DNA from 3 places in the Pseudodesulfovibrio nedwellii genome. Region 3 is predicted to be linked to each of the others. Evidence: riboswitches for the same ligand, from Rfam matches in the RefSeq annotation. Region 3 holds a riboswitch; each other region holds the start of a gene.
What was found. Region 3 has a riboswitch for cobalamin ahead of SYK_RS12880 (ribonucleoside triphosphate reductase). Riboswitches for the same ligand answer to the same signal wherever they lie in the genome.
Positions count from the first base shown of each region.

Region 1: it holds a riboswitch for cobalamin, as region 3 does, so the genes downstream of both, metE (5-methyltetrahydropteroyltriglutamate--homocysteine S-methyltransferase) here and SYK_RS12880 (ribonucleoside triphosphate reductase) in region 3, are expected to answer to the same signal.
Region 2: it holds a riboswitch for cobalamin, as region 3 does, so the genes downstream of both, SYK_RS17145 (sirohydrochlorin cobaltochelatase) here and SYK_RS12880 (ribonucleoside triphosphate reductase) in region 3, are expected to answer to the same signal.

Region 1 is NZ_AP026709.1:3,382,378-3,384,649, reverse strand. It holds gene SYK_RS15780 (BCCT family transporter) at 1-144, opposite strand, end outside; cobalamin riboswitch at 742-923, shown strand; gene metE (5-methyltetrahydropteroyltriglutamate--homocysteine S-methyltransferase) at 1,055-2,272, shown strand, end outside.
Region 2 is NZ_AP026709.1:3,671,952-3,674,223, reverse strand. It holds gene SYK_RS17150 (chemotaxis protein CheA) at 1-780, shown strand, start outside; cobalamin riboswitch at 776-956, shown strand; gene SYK_RS17145 (sirohydrochlorin cobaltochelatase) at 1,078-2,061, shown strand; gene SYK_RS17140 (FecCD family ABC transporter permease) at 2,071-2,272, shown strand, end outside.
Region 3 is NZ_AP026709.1:2,752,138-2,754,409, reverse strand. It holds cobalamin riboswitch at 665-837, shown strand; gene SYK_RS12880 (ribonucleoside triphosphate reductase) at 1,011-2,272, shown strand, end outside.

The DNA.
Region 1 (2,272 bases), 630 kb from region 3:
AAGACCAAATGTCTCTGGCAGAATCAAACCAATGATCACAGAAAATGCAATAAGTGAAAATGGCACCCAGAAAACTAAACTGTTCAATTCTTTATGTGTATCAGTATCGCTAGAATATTTTGCTGATAGGCTCTTGGTATTCAAAATTATCTCCTTGAGTAATTTTGTTTCATTAATTTTAAATAATAAATCATTTTTTTATATCAGCTCTTCAAATTATCCCCGTTTTGAAATTACTACAGAGATTATTCATCCCTACTGTGCCGTTCTGCATCAGTTGTTCCACTCAGTGGAACGGCGTTCTATCTTTCGACGCCTCTGCAATGCACCATGCATGAAACTTAGTCAACCAGATTTATGAAATTTGTTGAGTCAAAAGCGATATGATCCAAAAAAACTCTGAGAGGTCTGCCGTCACATAAAATATAATTCCAAGCTGTTAGCTCTGGATTTATCAAATTCGAGAAATTGAAACGACAAAATAAAAAGTTCTTTCACCGCAAAATATGCGGTTTGAATCAAATGATGAATTCAAGAAAATCATAAACAAACAACGCCAACAAAACATTCAAGAGACACACAGGTGACAAAACAAAATCGAACGACACACCAGCCCAGAGCACACACAATAAAAAACTGACGAATAAACAGCTTGTTATATACGAAAAACAGACCGTTCAACTCCGCCAAGACCTCACCTCTGTCAACTTTTCAGACTCACAGAACAAAGCCGACTTGCCTTTTATGGGATTCTCAAATATCAATAAATCTAGATATAAGGATTTGGCGAGAAACGGAAAGCGGTGAAAAACCGCTGCGGACGCGCCGCTGTAACCGGCAGTACCCGTTGAAAACCACCGCTATCGGGAAGGGATTCAACACTATGGGGCCGGAAGCCAGAAGACGTCTTGCCAAAGAGCGAACGACCTCGCGATCAGGTTGGTGTTGCAGATATTCATAACGACACGGGATCATATCATCCGGTGTGTCATTCTCTGTTGCCAACAAACCGAGGCTCGCGCTCTTCGTCTTTCACCCGAAACATGGAGTAGACATGAACGCGCACGTATTGGGTTTTCCTAGAATGGGGAAAAACCGCGAATTGAAATGGGCACTTGAAAAATTTTGGCGAGGGGAAACAACAGAAACAGCACTCGTTTCCACTGCCGGAGAACTCAAGCAACGCCACTGGAATCTTCAGGCCACGGCAGGAATGGACCTGCTGCCAGTCGGCGACTTCTCTTTATACGACCACATCCTAGACACTATCGCCATGCTTGGAGCAGTCCCCCAACGATTCCAGCATGACGGGAATACTGTCGACTGCAAGACATACTTCCATATGGCCAGAGGCAACTCTGAGAAAAGCATTCCGGCCATGGAAATGACCAAATGGTTTGATTCCAACTATCATTACATTGTCCCGGAACTCAGCCCCAATACGCCCTTCAAAAAGGACAACTCCCGACTGCTGGCAGATATAAAAGCTGTCAAAAGACTCGGATACTCGCCAAAACCAGTCCTTGTCGGCCCGCTCACCTTCCTCCTGCTTGCAAAAGAGACTGATGGCTGCAACCGATGGGACCACCTTGAACACATGACTGATGTTTATTGCGAAATCATCACAGAAATCGCCGCACATTGTTCATGGATTCAAATTGATGAACCGATTTTGTGCACCGACCTCCCAGCCGAAGCCAAAACTGCATTCCAGTCCGTATATTCCAAACTGCGTACAGTCACCAACAGCACGCGCCTGCTGCTCACGACCTACTTTGGCGACCTCGGTGACAACCTGGATCTGGCTTTGTCTCTGCCTGTTGATGGTATCCACATTGATTTGATTCGGGGACCAAACCAGTTGGATGAAGTTCTGTCCAAGCTGCCAGCACATTTTACTCTCTCACTGGGGCTCGTGGATGGAAGGAACATATGGAAAACAGATCTTGAAGCTGCAGCACGACAAGTGAACATCGTTCGCCAAAAAGTCAAAGCCACTCACATCATGGTCGGATCCAGTTGCTCACTCCTCCATTCTCCCGTGGACATCTCCGCAGAAAAAAAACTGGACCCTACACTCAAACAGTGGATGGCTTTTGCCATTCAGAAATGCGAGGAAGTTGCCGCCCTGAAACACGCTGCAACAACCACCGAAACACCATCGTTATTCAACGAAAACAAGACAGCTTTGCTTACCCGAGCAGCTCACCCCGATGTCATTGATCACCAAACCCGCGAAAGAGTGCAGGCAATCACGCCTGAAATGTTCAAC
Region 2 (2,272 bases), 920 kb from region 3:
GATAACGCCTATATTCAAGTCAAGGATGATGGTCGTGGACTTGATCCAGACAGGATTCTCGCCAAGGCCCTTGAAAAAGGACTGGCTGACCCCGAAACTGAATACGAACAAAAAGAAATCCTCCAGTTCGTCCTCCAGAGCGGCTTTTCCACAGCTGAACAGGTCACGGATGTATCAGGCCGCGGTGTCGGGATGGACGCGGTGGTCAACGCCATCAAAGTAACACTGGACGGCGATGTTGAAATCGAAAGTACACTGGGCAAAGGGGCAGCCTTTACCATTGAAATCCCTCTCGATCGCTCAGCCAACGAAGGCATCGTCGAAGCCCTGGTCTGCAAAGTTGGTGGAGATACCTTTATCGTTCCCAGCAGGGATGTGATGGAGATTTACATGCCACGCCTCAACGACGTGGTCGCGCTGCCCGATGGACGTGAAACCGTGGACGTCCGTGGAGAAGTTCATTCACTACTTAGACTGGCAGACCTTCTGGACCTGATTCCAGAACAAAACAATATAGAAATGGCTCAGGCCATTGTCGTCCGCGTAGGTGATTACAAAGCAGCCGTTTTGGTCGATGAAGTGCTCAAACAACAGCAAGTAGTCATCACGGGCTTCACAGTCCCGGTGGAAGAAATCTTCCATATCCCTATCCTCGGTTACGGCATGATGGGTGAGTCCGACGCATTGGTTATCGACACTGAAAAAATGATCCAGCATTTTCAAGAACGTATGGAACAGGGAGCTACAGCCAGCTTGACACGATCAGCTCTACAAGCATAGTAGACCCCTTCTAGGTGTCCGAAAGGACTTCATAGGGAATCCCGTGTAAATCGGGAGCGGACCCGCCGCCGTGACGCCCCGCCAGACTGCTTTCATTCATGCCACTGAGGACTCTCCTTGGGAAGGCGAAAGTAGAAGGGGCCAGCCGGAAGACCTGCCTAGAAAGCCATAGGTTTTGCCTCGGTGGTACGAGGGCTTACCACTACAGGTACGAAGGGATAAAACGGTTTCCCTTCCTCGAAAATCGTCGAGGAAGGGTTTTCTCATTTCCCCCAATCAGCCTCTCTTGGAGTTGTCATGTCTATCCACAGACTCAATGTCGTACTTTTCTCCTGTCTTCTCACGGTCCTCATGGTGGCCCCGGCGCAGGCCGGACATCATGAAAAAGGCCCGGTCAAAGACGCTATCGTCCTGGCCGCATTCGGAACATCGTATCCCGAAGCACTCAAATCCATCCTGAACATTCGCAACAAAGTTGAAAAGGCCTACCCCGATACTCCGGTCAAACTCGCTTTCACCTCAAGCATCATCCGTGACATTTGGCATGAACGCCAAAACGACACGGCATGGCAGAAAAAAAATGCCGGTGTGCCTGCTGACATCCTCAGCGTCAAAGGTCCTTTGGCAACCATCGCCGACCTTCAGGACGAAGGCTACAAGGCTATTGCGGTGCAGTCCCTTCATGTTTTTGCCGGTGAAGAATTCTCCGACTTGACCCAAACGATGATCGGCTTGCGCTCCATTCGCGCCCTCAAGGCCAAATCCGTTCCCTTCAAAAGCTTGCGCCTTGGCCGTCCGGCTCTGGGCATGCCCGGAGATGTGTATCCGTACACTGACGACATCGCCGATGCCACCAAAGCTCTCAAAGCTGACGTCGATGCCGCCAAAAAAATGAATGCTGCTCTTGTCTACATGGGACACGGCAACGATTTTTTCTCCACCGGCATTTACGCCCAGTTCCAAAGTGAAATGCAGAAAACATACGGTCACCCAATCTTTGTGGCCTGCGTTGAAGGCTATCCTGCTTTCGATGACATGCTGGTAAACCTCAAAGCTTCAGGGTCAAAGAAAATCCTGCTCAAGCCCTTCATGATCGTTGCAGGCGACCACGCTTCCAACGATATGGCCGGTGACGAAGACGATGCATGGAAAGTCATGCTGACCAAGGCGGGTTTTGACGTAACCATCGACCTGAGCGGTCTCGGTTCTGTCGACACATGGGCTGACATTTACGTACGCCACTTGAAAGACGCCATGGCTCAAACGCACATGCTTCCCTAAAAAGATATAATGACCGTCGCTTCTCGTATATCCATCAGCAAAGGGGCAACCCTCACTCTGCTCGCAGTCTCACTGGCCGCGTTGGTGATCGTTGCTACCGGTCTTGGCTTCATTCCGGTCTCACCGGGTGAAGTCATGACAGCGCTGACGGATGCTCTGCGAGGGGCGACGGACTCCATAGACCCGCTCAAAACAAGCGTTATTTTCGAAG
Region 3 (2,272 bases):
GCCTCTTCAGATTTTCTGGAATATCATTCTTTACTATTATTCTCTACTCATCCATTCACTTGTTGATAATGGCATTGTCAATTCTCGCATCATATATACTATCGGGAATTGTAGACACTGGCGTTCTACTTAGAATTTTAATGGTGGTCGTGTATTCATTAACATACTGCTTAATTGCACCTTATTTATATAAGACCGCCACGAGCACACATGGACGTAAATACAAGTTTAAATATTATGTCTGTACAATATTCATTATAGGTTTTTCAGAACTATTTATTCATTCTCTTAATAAGCTAGCAGCAATGTATTCAGCAATGGCCCTCGTAGCCGCCCCTCTGGTTTGCTTAAGTTATGTTTTGTCGCTTTACCTGATCACAATCGTCAACTTGTTAAATAATACTGAAGTCGAAAGCTTAAAAAAAACACTACGGGAATAACAAAAGATAATGGTGTTGATCTTAATAAACCGAATAGTGACAAATAAAGGCCAACCACCCAAACCGGATGGTTGGTTTTCTTGAGTTAATCAGCTTTTCTTTATGGGAAAAAATGGATTCACTCTCCTCTTATTTGACATGATAAAAAGTGTCTAACCAAATACAGATGACGGATTGTTCGCGCTTCAGTCTTGCACTCAATCCGACCTTCAGATAGGTTCTCCAAATCACGATGTCCTTCAGGTGGCCGGTAGGCCATAACAGGGAATCCGGTGTAAAGCCGGAGCGGTCCCGCCGCTGTAATCCTCTTGTATTTTGTTCCATCAAGCCACTGCTTTAGCGGGAAGGCGGAACGAACGGGGAGAGCCAGAAGACCTACCTGAAGCGTTTCTGTCGGTGACGGTCCGCGGAGCCCGTTTACAGACAAGAAAGTTCATACCAGACAACATAGTTGCCTGATTTTCAGCGGTCCTGCCGCGTCAATCACAACGGCAACGGGGCAAACAATGCGACGCCGACAATCCTCGGTGTCGATCTCATCCGCATCCCACTGTTTGCCACAGGAAATTTATGCCAATTCAGATTCAAAAACGTGATGGTTGTATCGAAACATGGTCAACCAAACGCATCGGTGACGCCATTTTCAAAGCACTTAAAGGAAGCGGCATCAAAGACCCGCTGCTCGCCAGCCGACTGGCTGGAAAAGTAGAAAAAAAGCTCGACGGCGTTGATGTTCCAGAACAGGAACAGGTGCAGGATACTGTACAGCAGGTGCTCATGGAAGCCCGCCTGTACAAGGTCGCTGAACGCTACATCATATACAGAGAAAAACGCAGGGAACTGCGCACACAGAACGAGGCCTATCTGGACATCTCCGGTGTCACGGAAAGCTACCTCGACAACGTGGACTGGCGTGTGAGTGAAAACTCCAACATGGTCCACTCCTATCAGGGACTCATTCTGCACATGGCTGGCGCGGTTCAAGCGCGGTACATGCTGGAAAAATACCCTGAAGAAGTCCGCATGGCCCACACTCACGGCTACTTCCACATCCATGACCTTTCCTTTGGTCTGGCCGGTTACTGCTCAGGATGGAGCCTGCGCGACCTGTTGCTGGAAGGCTTCAACCTGCGCGACCGTTGTTCATCCACACCGGCCAAGCACTTTGATGCAGCCTGCGGACAAATCGTCAACTTCCTCGGCACTCTCCAGAACGAATGGGCCGGAGCACAGGCGTTCAACAACGTGGACACCTACCTCGCCCCGTTCATCCGCTACGACGGACTGGACTACGAGACCGTGAAGCAGCAGATCCAGAAATTGCTGCACAACCTGAACGCCACGTCCCGCTGGGGCGGTCAAAGCCCGTTCACCAACTTTACCTTCGACTTCGTCCCGCCGTCCCACATTGCCAACGAGGCAATCATCATCGGTGGCCAGTTGCAGGATTCCACCTACGGCGAATACGCCGAGGAAATGGCCATGATCAACAGGGCCTTCCTCGAAGTCATGCTCGAAGGCGATGCCGATGGCCGCATCTTCTCCTTCCCCATCCCCACGTACAACGTGACCAAGGACTTCCCCTGGGAATCCAAGGAAGGCAAACTGCTCCTTCAGATGACCGCCAAATACGGCGCGCCCTACTTCCAGAACTTCATCAACTCCGACCTCAACCCGGAAGATGTTCGTTCCATGTGCTGTCGTCTGCAGATGGATCTGCGTGAAATCCGCAAAAAAACCGGCGGCCTGTTCGGTGCTGGTGATCTGACCGGCTCCATCGGCGTTGTCACCTTAAACTTGGCAAAACTCGCTTATCTGGCACACAACGAAGA